One region of the Rhizobium arsenicireducens genome, then DNA from elsewhere that is predicted to be linked to it. Evidence: predicted binding sites of a transcription regulator. Region 1 holds the regulator's gene; the other holds the start of a gene.
What was found. Region 1 encodes LexA, which represses DNA repair genes until DNA is damaged. Its sites were predicted from a motif close to TGTTCNNNNTGTGTTCNG; they were not measured.
Positions count from the first base shown of each region.

Region 2: a site for LexA is predicted at 2,090-2,107, ahead of ACWPVA_RS17445 (ATP-dependent helicase). Genes of this name have one in related genera too.

Region 1 is NZ_CAXHYK020000001.1:1,251,728-1,259,208, forward strand. Features, by position in the region: gene ACWPVA_RS05895 (cation-translocating P-type ATPase) at 1-1,202, shown strand, start outside; gene gltA (citrate synthase) at 1,285-2,574, opposite strand; gene ACWPVA_RS05905 (ComEC/Rec2 family competence protein) at 2,862-5,426, shown strand; gene lexA (transcriptional repressor LexA) at 5,407-6,114, opposite strand; gene ACWPVA_RS05915 (VOC family protein) at 6,365-7,255, shown strand; gene kdsA (3-deoxy-8-phosphooctulonate synthase) at 7,255-7,481, shown strand, end outside.
Region 2 is NZ_CAXHYK020000001.1:3,534,487-3,541,967, reverse strand. Features, by position in the region: gene acnA (aconitate hydratase AcnA) at 1-905, shown strand, start outside; partial or broken gene ACWPVA_RS17450 (DUF1223 domain-containing protein) at 1,110-1,860, shown strand; gene ACWPVA_RS17445 (ATP-dependent helicase) at 2,168-4,237, shown strand; gene ACWPVA_RS17440 (2-dehydro-3-deoxy-6-phosphogalactonate aldolase) at 4,304-4,942, opposite strand; gene ACWPVA_RS17435 (2-dehydro-3-deoxygalactonokinase) at 4,939-5,874, opposite strand; gene ACWPVA_RS17430 (aldehyde dehydrogenase (NADP(+))) at 5,888-7,402, opposite strand; gene ACWPVA_RS17425 (Gfo/Idh/MocA family protein) at 7,424-7,481, opposite strand, start outside.

The DNA of each region.
Region 1 (7,481 bases):
GGGTGCTGGCCTTTGCCGAGGGGCGAATGGCGCGTAACGGCAACGACGATTACGGCCACCACATGCTGATCGATCTGAATTTTCTCGGCCTTGCCGGGATGCAGGATCCGATCCGCCCGGAGGCGTCGGCGGCACTTGCTGCCTGCCGTACCGCCGGCATCGAGGTGGTGGTCATCACGGGCGACGATCCCAGGACCGCGACGGTGATCGCGCGCGAGGCGGGGCTCATTTTCGCACCCGCCGATGTGGCGAGCGGCGAAGATGTGGCGGCGGCGATGGCGACAAGCGAACAGGCGCTCGACGAACTTACACGTCATGTGCGCGTCTTTGCCCGGGTGAAGCCCGACCACAAGCTGGCCATCGTTCGCTCGCTAGCGCGCAACGGCCACTACGTGGCTGTGACGGGCGACGGGGTGAATGATGCGCCGGCGCTGAAGCACGCACATGTCGGCGTTGCCATGGGCCGGACCGGAACGGACGTCGCCAAGGAGAGCGCCGACATTATCCTGATCGATGACAACTTCGCCTCCATCGTCGCCGGCATTCGCGAAGGGCGGGTGGCCTACAGCAATATCCGAAAGGTGGTGTACATGGTCGTGGCGACCGGGTCAGCGGAGGTTCTGATCTTCCTGCTCGCCATGATCCTCGGTACGCCCATGCCGCTGACGGCCGTGCAACTGCTCTGGCTGAATATTGTGACCAACGGCGTACAGGACGTCGCCCTGGTGACCGAACCGGCCGAAGGCGACGAGCTCGAGCGGCCGGTGCGCAAGCCAGAAGAATCGCTGTTCGACCCGTTGATGGTCCGCCGCATCGTGGTTGCGACGCTGGTTATGGGCGGCGGTGGATTCGCGATGTTCTACTGGCTGCTCTCGACCGGCGTCAGCGAATTTACCGCGCGCAATCTTCTGCTCGTGCTCTTCGTGCTGTTCGAGAACTTCCAGTGCATCAACAGCCGCTCCGAGCGGCGGTCGGTCTTTCGCCAGTCGCTCGCCTCCAATCCCTTCCTGCTGGTTGGTATCGTCGCCACGCAGACCTTGCATATAGCGGCCATGTATGTGCCCGGGCTGAACGATCTTCTCGGAATTGCGCCGATCACGCTCAAGGAATGGCTGATCCTTTTGGGGCTGGCGTCCTGCCTACTGCTGGTTAGCGAAGTGGAGAAACTCATCTACCGCCGGCAACTTATGGCAAGACCTTGAAGGCGGACACTGGGGCCGACAATTAAAAAAGGCCGGCGGAAGCGTTCCGCCGGCCTTTTCTGTCTTGTGGGCTTTGCAGTGCTTAGCGTTGCGAGACCGGAAGGTAGTCGCGCTGCGGCGCGCCGGTGTAGAGCTGGCGCGGGCGGCCGATGCGCTGCTGCGGATCCTCGATCATCTCGTTCCACTGGGCGATCCAGCCGACGGTGCGGGCGAGCGCGAAGAGGACGGTGAACATGGTCGTGGGGAAGCCGAGCGCACGAAGCGTGATGCCCGAATAGAAGTCGACGTTCGGGTAGAGCTTCTTTTCCTTGAAGTAGGGATCGTTGAGCGCAATCTTCTCGAGTTCGAGTGCCACCTGCATCAGCGGATCGTCCGATTGGCCCGTCGCTTCCAGCACTTCGTACATGGTCTTCTGCATGATCTTGGCACGCGGATCGTAGTTCTTGTAGACGCGGTGGCCAAAGCCCATCAGGCGGAACGGATCGTTCTTGTCCTTGGCGCGGGCAATGTATTCCGGAATGCGATCGACGGTGCCGATTTCCTGCAGCATGTTCAGGGCTGCTTCGTTGGCGCCGCCGTGGGCTGGGCCCCAGAGGCAGGCAATGCCGGCCGCGATGCAGGCGAACGGGTTGGCGCCCGAGGAGCCGGCAAGACGCACGGTCGAGGTCGAGGCGTTCTGTTCATGGTCGGCATGCAGGATGAAGATGCGGTCCATGGCGCGGGCGAGCACCGCATTGACCTTGTATTCCTCGCAAGGCACGGCGAAGCACATGTGCAGGAAGTTGGCGGCGTAGTCGAGATTGTTCTTCGGGTAAACGAAGGGCTGTCCGATATGGTACTTGAAGGCCATGGCGGCGATCGTGGGCATCTTGGCGATCATGCGCAGCGATGCGACCATGCGCTGGTGCGGATCGGTGATGTCGGTCGAGTCGTGGTAGAAGGCCGAAAGCGCGCCGACCGTGCCGACCATGACGGCCATCGGATGGGCGTCGCGGCGGAAGCCGGTGAAGAACTTGCTCATCTGCTCATGCACCATGGTGTGGTGCGTGACGCGATAGTCGAAGTCCTTCTTCTGCGCAGCGGTCGGCAGTTCGCCGTAGAGCAACAGATAGCAGACCTCGAGGAAATCGCCCTTGTCGGCGAGCTGCTCGATCGGGTAGCCGCGGTGCAGCAGAATGCCTTCGTCGCCATCGATATAGGTAATCTTGGATTCGCAGGACGCCGTAGACGTGAAGCCCGGGTCATAGGTGAAGGCGCCGGTGTGTTTGTAAAGCGCGCCGATATCGACGACTTCCGGACCGATCGTGCCGGCCCGCACGGTCAGATCGACCGTCTTTTCCCCGAGTTTCAAAGTAGCGCTCTTGTCCGTCATGCTAATCCTCCGGAATTGGCGAGAAGGCGTCCGAAAAGGCGCCCTTGGGTGAAACGTAGCCTGTAGCTATATGATACGAACGTTAATGCCAAGCTAGCCAAAGGGCAAATTGTGCATCGCAAAAGCCGTTATGATGTAAAATCAATTAACCTAAATCGATTTAGGGGTTCTGACGGGAAAAGGCTTTCCTGCACACGCATCGCTTGCTAACCTTCGCCTCAAGGCGCCGCCTCGGATTTATTCAGATTCCGCGACGAGGGGGGCGATCCGGGGGGCGGAAAGTGGCGGTGGTCACCGATCGAGGTGCCGGATTGACTGAGGCTGGCGGCGCAGCGCCTCCGGCGATGGCTGATATTGCTCCGGTGAGAGCCGGTATGCACCGCCGTAACGGTACAGCAACAGTCTCATCCCGCCTGCGCGCGGCGATTGCCCATGGCGGCGAACGGTTTGGCGTGGCGCTGGTTCGGGAACGCGATCACGGCCACTTCTTCTACTTCCTACCGGTCTTCCTGGGTGCTGGCGCGGTCATCTGGTTCTGCCTCGGGCATCCACCATCCACGACCGCCCTGGCCCTTCTGTCCACTGTCTTCGGCGGAGGCTGCCTGCTTTCCGCAAGCCGATACCGTTTCGCCGCTCGCCTGCTCGGTGCCGGAGCGCTCCTGCTGGTGGGCATGATGCTGGCCGATCTGGAGGCAAGGCGGGCGGCGACGACGATACTGGATGCCGGCGTAACGACGGTGGTGACGGGCGTGGTCGAGCGGCGGCAGGCCGGCCCGAGGGGTGAATGGCGCTATGTCTTGCGCCTGATATCGACCGCGGAACCACGGCTGAAACGGCCACCCGAGCGGGTAGCGCTTCTGGCGCGGGGCAGCCAGGCTCCGGTATCGCTCGGCCAGACGCTTGTCGGCCGGGCGCGCCTTTCGCCACCGTCGGGACCGGCGTTACCGAGGCTCAACGATTTCGCCTTCGCGAGCTATTTCGACGGCATCGGCGCAGTCGGCTTTTTCCTCGGCGCGCCGCGTGAGTCGAGGGGACAAGCGGACACGAGCGGAGAGACCCTGTGGGAGGCGAGCGACCGATTTCTGTTTGCCATGCGTGACCGGATTGCGACACGTATCCGCGCGGTCATCGGGGGCGATCCCGGCGCATTTGCCGCCGCGATCATCACCGGCGATCGGCGCGCGATGACGAAGGAGTCCACCGAGGCGTTGCGTCTTTCGGGGCTCGCACACATCGTGGCCATCTCCGGCCTCCACATGGCGCTCGCCTCGGGAATATTCTTCATCGGCCTGCGGATGGCGCTCAGCCTTTTTCCTGGCCTGGCCCAAGTCTTTCCGATCAAGAAAATCGCCGCGTCCGGGGCGCTCGTCGCGGCTTTCGCCTATCTTCTCATATCGGGCTTTCAGGTGTCCGCGGTGCGCGCCTTCCTGATGACGGCGATCATGCTGATCGCGGTGCTGTTCGACCGTCCGGCGATCAGCCTGCGCAATCTGTCCGTCGCCGCGATCATCATCATCGCGGTGACGCCGTCTGCCGTGATGGGGCCGGGCTTCCAGATGTCCTTTGCCGCGACCGCGGCTCTGATCGCCGGCTATGCTGCATGGCGCGGCCGCAAGCGCCGGAGCGGGATCAGGCTGGCATTTCCCGGGGTAAGATCGTTCAGTGAAGGCGGCAAGTTCATCGCCGGCACGTTTCTCACCTCATTGATCGGTGGTCTCTCGACCGCCATCTTCGCCATCGCCCATTTCCACCGTCTGGCGCCGCATGGTCTGGAAGCAAACCTCGCGGCAATGCCGCTCGTCTCGATCCTCGTCATGCCCGCCGGTCTCCTGGCTATGCTGTTGATGCCCTTTGGTCTCGATGCGCCCTTCCTTGCCATCATGGGATGGGGGTTGAGATCGGTCCTCGCGATTGCGCATGCGGTGGCCGGCTGGGGCGAGCCGATCGGCTTTGCGCGGATGCCCGCGTGGTTTCTGCCGCTTGCGTCGATCGGCCTTCTTCTGATGACGTTGTTACGGACGCGACTGCGGCATGCCGGCACTGTCTTGCTCGCGGCGGTGATCGCGTTCCTTGCGCGGGGTCCTGCGCCGCCGGCCGCCGATATCCTGATTGCGGAAGACGGTCAGCTTGTCGGCCTGCGCGTGTCGGAGGACAGCATCGCGACCAATCGAGCCCGCCCGCCTCGGTTCATCTTCGATCAGTGGAAGGCAGCGCTCGGAATCGACGAGCATGTGAGACCCGAGGAACGAAGTGTTTCATCGACCGGGCCGCCTCCCGGCTCACCAGACCTCGGCGCAAAAACGGCCGCGAACGGGCCGGTGCCCGGCGCTCCACCGAACAGACGGCAGCCGGTGCAGCGGCGTCAGTGGTCGGAGGCGGAAATCCGGGCGGCGCGCGATCGGATGCAAGAGGCCGTGACCGAGGGCGGGGAAGACCGTTTTATTTGCGAAGGGAAGCTCTGGTGCGTGGCGCGGCTTGATAGCGGTTGGACAATCGCCACCGTGGAAGAGGCCGCTTTTGTCGGCGGCGCCTGCGATGTGGCCGATATCGTGGTATCGGCGCGGCGCGTCGCCTTTTCGTCCTGCCGCTCGGGCGCCCGGCTCCTTACTGCTGAAACAATGCGTCGCAGCGGGGCCGTCGAAATCCATCTGGGACGACGCGAAGCCGGCGAAATGACGCTCACCACATCTTTCGAAGGCCTGACCCGTCCCTGGTCGATCCACCGACGCTACGACTGGCGTAGCGCCAGCTTCGTCCCGGATTCAGAGAGGGAGGGTGTCAACCCGGCCATGCCGGAAGCACAGCCGAGCAGCATGGCAGAGTTAAGTGCGCTCAGTGGTAGCGGCGAATGAGGCCGACCAGCTTGCCCTGGATCTTGACGCGGTCCGGGCCGAAAATGCGGGTCTCGTAAGCCGGGTTCGCCGCTTCGAGTGCGATCGACGCGCCACGGCGGCGGAAACGTTTCAAGGTTGCCTCCTCATCGTCGACCAGGGCGACGATGATATCGCCCGGATTGGCATTGGAGGCGTTGCGGATAATGACCGTGTCGCCATCCAGGATGCCCGCCTCGATCATCGAGTCGCCCTTGACCTCGAGCGCATAATGCTCGCCGGATCCCAGCATTTCGGCGGGAACGGTAATGTCGTGGGTGTTGTTTTGGATCGCCGAGATCGGAACGCCTGCGGCAATACGGCCCATGACGGGGACGCTGACCGAATTCGACGTGTCCTCGACGGGCTTTTGCGCCGCCACGGGCGTCTTGCCCAAGCTGCCTTCGATCACGCTGGGTGAAAAGCCGCGGCGCGGCTGGAGACTCGGCGAATAGGCTTCCGGGAGCTTGATCACCTCGATCGCACGGGCGCGGTTTGGCAGGCGCCGGATGAAGCCGCGCTCCTCAAGGGCGGTGATCAAACGGTGGATGCCCGACTTGGAGGCGAGATCCAGCGCGTCCTTCATTTCGTCGAAGGATGGAGGGACGCCGGATTCCTTCATCCGTTCGTGGATGAAAAGAAGCAGTTCCTGTTGCTTGCGCGTCAGCATGTTGCGGTGCCCCAATTGTGAAACAAATACGGAACATACACTATCTGTTCCAGTTGTGTTCCGCAAGTACCAAAGATCCCTTGAAGTCTGCAGTGCGAATGGTGAATTTTTTGATCACGGCGCTTTGCGTGTACAGGACGCGCTGATCTGGCTCCGGGCGTGGCGAGGCGATAGCGGATCGGCTTGCCATCGAGAGGCAAATGGCGCAAATCATCCCGTCGATGGCGAGTGCCTGACAAGGGGGTATGGGATGTCCGGATTGAACAAAGCGCGAGGCCTCGACCATGTCGTCCTCCCCGTCCACTCGCTGGAGGCGGCGCGCGGTCGGTTGAGCCAGCTCGGCTTCACCGTGGCGGCCGATGCGCGCCATCCGTTCGGCACCGAGAATGCCTGTGTGTTCTTCGCCGACGACACTTATCTCGAGCCGCTCTCCGTCGCCAGCCGTGAGGAATGCGAGGCGGCGGCCAAGGCTGGAAACATGTTCGTGGCGCGCGACCTGGCGTTCCGGTTCCGCAATGGCCCGGAAGGGCTGTCGGCGATCGTCGTCAAGACCGATGATGCCGAGGCCGATCACCGGCGTTTCGCTGCGGCGGGTTTTTCCGGCAGTCCGATTCTGCACTTCGAGCGGGTGTTCAAGATGGCGGACGGATCAGATGTCCTGGGCGGGTTCAAGCTTGCCTTCGCGGCCGACCTGCGGGCGCCCGACTTCTTCCTGTTTGCCTGCGAGCGGGTCAATCCCTTGCCGGCGGACCGCGGCGCGTTGGCGCGGCACGAGAACGGCGCGCTTGGTCTATCGACCGTCGTGCTCGGCGAGGACAATCCGAGCGACTTCCAGTATCTGCTGGAAGAGGTATTCGAGCAGCGCGAAGTCGAGGCCCATTCCTTCGGGCTGTCGCTGCAATCGGCCAATGCCAAGGTCGAGGCGCTGACGCCGGCCGGGCTTGCCGGCTATTTCGGGCTCGAGACAAAGGATTGCGGACGGGGGCTCAAAGGCCGGTTGCTAATCGTCAAGGTTGCCGATATCGGCGTGACAGAGCGGCTGCTCGCTGCTAAGGGCATCGCATTCAGCCGCCACGGCGCGCGTCTGATCGTTCCGCATGAGGCGGGGCAGGGCGTGCCCTTCGTTTTCGAGGAAGTTTGATGAGCAATCCGACCCATTCCGAAGTCGTCGTCGGCGAAGGTACCGCCAAGGTCGTCTTCTCCAATTCCAAGCGATTCTCGCTGATTGCCGGCCCCTGCCAGATGGAAAGCCGCGATCACGCCTTCATGATCGCCGGCCAGCTTTCGGAGATCTGCGGCGAGCTCGGGCTCGGCCTCGTCTACAAGTCGTCCTTCGACAAGGCGAACCGCACTTCTCTTTCTGCAGA
Region 2 (7,481 bases), 2.3 Mb from region 1:
AGGAATTCATCCTGAAGTACGTCACCCGCGAACTCTACGAATCGAAGTACGCGGACGTGTTCAAGGGCGACGCCAACTGGCAGGCCGTTCAGATCCCGGCAGGCCAGACCTATGCCTGGGACGACAAGTCGACCTATGTGCAGAACCCGCCCTACTTCGTCGGCATGGGCAAGACCGGCGCCGGCCTCAAAAATATCGCCAACGCCCGCGTTCTCGGCTTGTTCGGCGACAAGATCACCACCGACCACATTTCGCCGGCCGGTTCGATCAAGGCCGCCTCGCCGGCTGGTGCCTACCTCATGGAGAATGGCGTCGGCGTTGCCGACTTCAACCAGTACGGCACGCGTCGTGGCAACCATGAGGTCATGATGCGCGGCACGTTCGCCAATATCCGCATCCGCAACCACATGCTCGGCCCGAACGGCAAGGAAGGTGGCTACACCATCCACTATCCGTCCAAGGAAGAGATGTCGATCTACGACGCCGCCATGCAGTACAAGGCGGAGGGCGTCCCGCTCGTCATCTTCGCCGGCGTGGAATACGGAAACGGTTCGTCGCGTGACTGGGCCGCCAAGGGCACCAATCTGCTCGGCGTTCGCGCCGTGGTCGCCCAATCCTTCGAGCGCATCCACCGCTCGAACTTGGTCGGCATGGGCGTCGTCCCGTTCTGCTTCGAGGAAGGCACCACCTGGGCCTCGCTCAACCTCAAGGGCGACGAGACCGTGACGATCGAAGGCCTCGACGGCGAGATCAAGCCGCGCGAGAAGAAGATCGCCAAGATCACCTATGCCGATGGTTCGGTGAAGGAGATCCCGCTGATCTGCCGCATCGATACGCTTGACGAAGTCACCTACGTCAACAACGGCGGCATCCTGCAGACCGTCCTGCGCGATCTGGCCGCTTAAGCCGAGACGCAAACAAACAAGGGCCGCCGGGCGACAAACCCGGCGGTTTTTTTGTGTGGCTGGCGGTCCGCTGTTGACGCTTGCCTCACCCCATCGTGACTTTGACCTGCATCGATGACGGGTTATTGCTGGAACGACAAAGAAAGCGACCTGACGAATGTGTCTCATGGCGCTTTCGGGGAAGCGTTGAACGGGTTTTGCTCCATGATCTTCAGGATCGCCTCCGGTCTGGCTCTCTTCTGCACCATCGTCGTCGCTTCCGCCACGCGCGCCGACGAGGTAACCGTGCCGAAGGGCGTGGTCGAAGCTCTTCACCTCCCAGGGCTGCAGTTCATGCCCCCCGGCCGACGCAGCGCTGCAAACATTGGCTCGCAAGGGCGGCGTCGTGGCACTCTCCTATCACGTTGACTACTGGAACTATCTCGGCTGGGCCGACACGCTGGCCACGCCGGAAAACACCGCGCGGCAATACGCCTATGCCCGCAGCCTCGGTCGCAACGGTGTCTATACACCGCAGGCCGTGGTCAACGGACGGGACCACCTGAAGGGAACGGACGCGGAGACGATCGAAGGGAAGCTCGACGGCATGCGGGCGCGCGGTAAGGGTCTGACCGTGCCAATCCATGCCGGTCGCAAGGGCGACGAACTGGAAATCAATATCGGCGTCGGCAACGGCAAGGCCGACGTAGTGATCGTCTATTTTCGCCGCAAACAGACCGTCGAGGTGCTGAAGGGCGAGAACATGGGAAAGACGATCGACTACTGGAACAGCGTCATAGACGTCCAGACCGTGGGCGTGTGGGACGGTTCCGCTCTCGATCTCGTGCTGCCGGCAAAGATGATAGATTCGGACATGGCCGACGGCTGCGCGATCTTGCTGCAATCGAGCGGACCCCAAGGCGAGCCCGCGGCCATATTCGGCGCGACGATGCTGACGGCGGAAACGAAATCCTGAGAACTAGGCGGGTCCGGCCTGGAAGCATTGGGGGGCTGGGGGTAAGGGGTCAATGCGCCAGACCGGACCCTCTTGGCGTGCTTGACGCCAACCAAGAGCGATCAATTTCTCCCCCAAATTGGGCGCTGTTTTGTCCAAATTGCGGCGCCTAGCCGAAATCACCGGTTGCATATCTAACCGATTTATCCCGCACGCTTTTCTTTCTCCGATGTTAACTTGAGCATTGTCCGGTTCACTCTCTGTTCTTGCCAAATCGGGCAATGTCGGGCAAACCAGACTTCTGAATGAGCAAGGATGTCGTCGGCGGATGAACGCAAACCACCTCGAGACGCTGAACGACCGGCAGCGAAGCGCTGTCGAGCATGGCATCGGACCCGAGGCCACCAAGGGCGACGGCCCTCTTCTGATCATCGCCGGCGCCGGCTCGGGCAAGACCAATACGCTTGCCCACCGGGTCGCGCATCTGATCCTCAACGGCGCCGATCCGCGCCGCATCCTGCTGATGACCTTTTCCCGCCGCGCCGCAAGCGAGATGAGCCGCCGTGTCGAGCGGATCTGCCGCAAGGTACTGGGCAATGATGCTGCGGTCTTGACGGATGCCCTTACCTGGGCCGGCACCTTTCACGGCATCGGCGCCCGCATCCTGCGCGACTATGCCTATGAAATCGGCCTCGATCCCGGCTTCACCATCCACGACCGGGAAGATTCCGCCGATCTGATGAACCTGATGCGGCACGATCTCGGTCTGTCGAAGATGGAAAGCCGCTTTCCCGCCAAGGGCACCTGTCTCGCCATCTATTCCCGCACGGTGAACTCCGAAACGCCCCTCTCCGAAGTGTTGAAAGGCGCCTATCCCTGGTGCGGAACCTGGGAGAAGGAGCTTAAGGCGCTGTTTGCCGCCTATGTCGAGGCCAAGCAGGCGCAGAACGTGCTCGATTACGACGACCTGCTGCTCTACTGGGCGCAGACGGTGAGCGAGCCGGAACTTGCGGCCGAAATCGGTGGCAGGTTCGACCATGTCCTGGTCGACGAATACCAGGACACCAACCGGCTGCAATCCTCCATCCTGACCGCGATGAAGCCGGGCGGACGCGGGCTGACCGTGGTCGGCGACGACGCCCAGTCGATCTATTCCTTCCGCGCCGCGACGATCCGCAACATTCTCGACTTTCCGGCAAGCTTCGACCCGCCGGCCGACATCATAACGCTCGACCGCAACTACCGCTCGACCCAGCCGATCCTGGCCGCCGCCAACGGGGTGATCGACCTTACCCGCGAGCGCTTCACCAAGAACCTGTGGACCGAGCGCCAGTCCGAGGACCGGCCGCGGCTGGTCAGCGTGCGCGACGAGGCCGAGCAGGCCAACTACATCGTCGAGCAGATCCTGGAGAACCGCGAGCGCGGCCTGACGCTGAAGGACCAAGCCGTGCTGTTTCGCACGTCCAGCCATTCCGGCCCGCTGGAAATCGAACTCACCCGGCGCAACATTCCCTTCGTCAAGTTCGGCGGATTGAAATTCCTCGACGCGGCGCATGTGAAGGATCTTCTGGCGGCACTGCGCTTTGCCCAGAACCCGCGCGACAAGGTTGCCGGCTTCCGGCTGATGCAGCTCCTGCCGGGGGTGGGTCCGCAGACCGCCTCGAAGATCCTCGACGCGATTGCCGCCGATCCGCATCCGCTGGCAGCGCTCGCCGAAATCCCACCGCCACCGCGCACCGGCGAGGACTGGGGCCGCTTTGTCGACATGCTCACGCAAATGGGCAAGGGCCAGGCGGGCTGGCCAGGCGAGATCGAGATCGCCAGGCTGTGGTACGAGCCGCATCTCGACCGCATCCACGAGGATTCCGAGACGCGCAAGGCGGACCTCGTGCAGCTCGGCCAGATCGCCTCGGGCTACGGCTCGCGCGAGCACTTCCTCACCGAACTGACGCTCGATCCGCCGGACGCGACCAGCGACCAGGCGGGCGTGCCGTTGCTAGACGAGGACTATCTGATCCTCTCGACCATCCATTCGGCCAAGGGCCAGGAATGGAAGTCCGTCTTCGTGCTGAACTGCGTCGACGGCTGCATCCCCTCGGACCTTGCAGTCGGTACCACGGCGGAGATCGAGGAAGAACGGCGGCTGCTCTACGTGGCGATGACGCGGGCCAAGGACAGCCTACACTTGACCGTACCGCAGCGCTTCTTCACCCACGGGCAGAACGCGCAAGGGGACCGGCATGTCTATGCGGCGCGCACGCGCTTCATTCCAGCGACCCTGCTGCAATTCTTCGAATCGGCCGCCTGGCCGGTGGCGCAGCCGACCGCTCCAGGCACGCGCGACGCGCGTCAGATCCGGCTTGATGTCGGCGCGCGCATGCGCGGCATGTGGAGTTGAATAGTTTGACGTCTACCAGCTGATGCCGGCCGGGGCCTTCGGCGGATGGACACCTGTGGGAGGCCGTCAGGCCGATACGGCGGCATCATAGGCGGCGATCGTGCGCTTCGCCTTTTCCGCCACCGTTGCCGCACTGTCACCCGGCTTGTAAAGGCTGGAGCCGAGGCCGAAACAGCTGACGCCAACCTTGAGATAGGCGGCGAAATCGGCGTCCGACACGCCGCCGACCGCGCCGATCGGCAGGCCCTTGGGCAGGATGGCGCTGATGGCGCTGATGCCGGCCGGCCCGAGCGCGCTGGCGGGGAAGAACTTGAGGGCAGCGGCACCCGACCGGGTGGCCAGCAGTGCCTCGGTCGCCGTGAAGACGCCGGGCATGGTGACCATGCCGTGCTCGACGGCGCGGCGGATGACAGCCGGCTCGACATTGGGCGTCACCAGCAGATTGCCGCCGACACTCTTCAGCCGGTCGACCTGCGGGACCTCCAGCACCGTCCCGGCGCCGATCAGGCAGGACGCGGGCGCGAGGCGCCGCGCCTTCTCGATCGAGGCAAACGGCTCCGGCGAGTTGAGCGGTACCTCGATCGCCTCGAATCCGGCTTCGACCAGAACCTCGACCACGCCCTCGATCTCCTCGGGCCGGATGCCCCGCAGGATGGCAACCAGATTGCGCTTGAGGGACGGCCAGGCGATGGCGGGGCTGGTCATGGCAGGATCTCCGCGAAACGATGGGGAAAGAGGACGCGCGCAGCGGAAAACAGGCCCTTGCGGACCAGTTCCCCGCCATCGAGCGATACCGTTTCGACGCCGGCAAGCGTAAGAGCGGCGGCATAAAGCTCTGTCAGCGCACCGCTGCCAATCAGCTGCACGCATTGGCCTTCGCCAAGCCTTGGCCGCATGGCGGCAATTTCCGCGCCGAGCAGCAGGCCGGACAGGCGCGAAGCCGCGCTGGCCTCGTCGGCGCCGGCAAGCAGACCCCGGGCGCGGATCGAGAACAGGCGCGTGGTGAGGCTGAAATCAGGATCGAGCGCCTCCTCGACCGCCTGGCCAAAAGCCGGGTGGCCGGCGGAGGCCCGCCCCTCGCCAATCGATAGATGCAATATCGATTGCCGGCTAATGAGCTGGAAGAGTTCGCCGGTCATCGCCGTGGTGAAACGGCTGATTCGGCCTTCCTGCAGGGACACCCATTTCGAGTGGGTTCCTGGCAGGCAGAAAAGCGCGTCGCAGAGCCCGGACGCGACGGCGCCGAGAAGCTGTGTCTCCTCGCCACGCATCACGTCTTCGGCGCCGGCGCCGCGCTGGCAAACGCCGGGCAGGATACGCACGTCGCGATCGATGCCGGGTGCGGATACGGCCTGAATATGGAGATCCGTCAGGCCGGCCGGCGTCTCGGCATAGGGCGCCTCGATCCAGCCGGCGCGGGCGCCCGCCATGCCAGCGACGACCACCGGCAAATCGGGAGCGCCGCCGAGCGCGGCGAGATGGGTCTCCAGCACGCCGGCGAAACGGTCCGGTGTCAGCGTCCCCATGCCTTCCGGCGATTGCCGTTCCCCGAGCACGCCCGCCGCGGCATCGACCAGCCAGACGCGCAGATTGCTCGTTCCCCAGTCGACCAGTGCCGCCGCGGCCTGCGTGCTCATCTTGTTACGTCCCTTAGTGCAGGTCTTCCGGCAGCAGGGCGACCGGGATGTCCTGGTAGCAGACCGGCCGCAAGAAACGGCGGATCGCCATCGTGCCGACCGAGGTGGCGCCGAAATTGGTCGAGGCCGGATAAGGACCGCCATGCACCATGGCATCGGCGACTTCGACACCGGTCGGGAAACCGTTGGCGAGCAGGCGGCCGGCCTTGCGCTCGAGGATCGGCAGGAGCTTGGCGCCGAGCGCCTCGTCACCGGCTTCGAGATGGAGCGAGGCCGTCAACTGGCCTTCGAGGCTGCGGGCGACGGCCAGCATCTCGTCGGTGTCGGTCACTGTGACGATCATCCCGAGCGGGCCGAACACTTCCTCGCCGAGCGCATGATTGGCGAGCCATTCCTTGCCTGTCGTAGCGAAGAGATAGGGCGTCGCATTGCGCAGGTCGCAGGTCGAGGTGAGCACGGACCGCACGCCTTCGACGGAAGCAATCTTCGTCGCGCCCTTGCGATAGGCATCGGCAATACCCTCGGTCAGCATGGTCTGCGGGGCGACCGCCGAGAGCGCCTGTTCGGCGGCTTTGGTGAAGGCATCGGCCGTTTCGCCTTCGATCACGACGACAATGCCCGGATTGGTGCAGAACTGGCCGGCACCCATGGTGAGCGAACCGACCCAGCCCTTGGCGATCGCTTCGCCGCGTGCAGCCATGGCCTGCGGCAGCAGGAACATCGGATTGACCGAACCGAGTTCGCCGAAGAAGGGAATGGGCTCTGGACGCTGGGCGCAGAGGTCGAACAGGGCACGGCCGCCGCCGAGCGAACCGGTAAAGCCGATCGCCTTGATCAGCGGATGCTGGACCAGCGCGGTGCCGACCTCGCGGTTTCCGCCCTGGACGAGCGAGAACACACCGGGATGGACGCCGCAACGCTTGATGGCGGCATCAATGGCGGCAGCGACGATCTCCGCCGTACCGGGATGGGCCTCGTGACCCTTGACCACGACGGGGCAACCGGCGGCCAGCGCCGATGCCGTGTCGCCGCCGGCCGTGGAGAAGGCGAGCGGGAAGTTGGAGGCGCCGAACACGCCGACCGGGCCGATCGGCCGCTGCATCATCTTGAGGTCCGGGCGAGGCAGGGGCTGGCGATCCGGCAGCGCTGCATCATGGCGGCGGTCGAGATAATCGCCCTTGAGGATATGCGCTGCGAACAGCCGCAGCTGGCCAACGGTGCGGCCACGCTCGCCGACGAGGCGCGCCTTGGGAAGGCCGGTCTCGCCGGAGCCGATTTCGGTAATGTCGTCACCGCGCGCGTCGATCTCCTCGGCGATGGCCTCGAGAAAGGCGGCGCGCTCGGCCCGGCTGGAATAGCCATAGCTCTCGAAGGCCTCTTCCGCGGCGCGCACGGCCTCGTCCACCAGGGCGGCCGAACCGAAGGAGAAATTCCGCACCGGACCTTCTGCAGGCGAGGAGGTGAAGGTCTCGCTGCCCGCCACCCAGCGGCCGGCGATCAGGTGCTTCCCGGTAAATTCATAAGCCATGGCAATTATCCCTTTAATCGATCAGTCTTCGAAGGCCTCGACCTCGAGGCGCTCTCCGCACAGGAAGGCGTCCGCCACC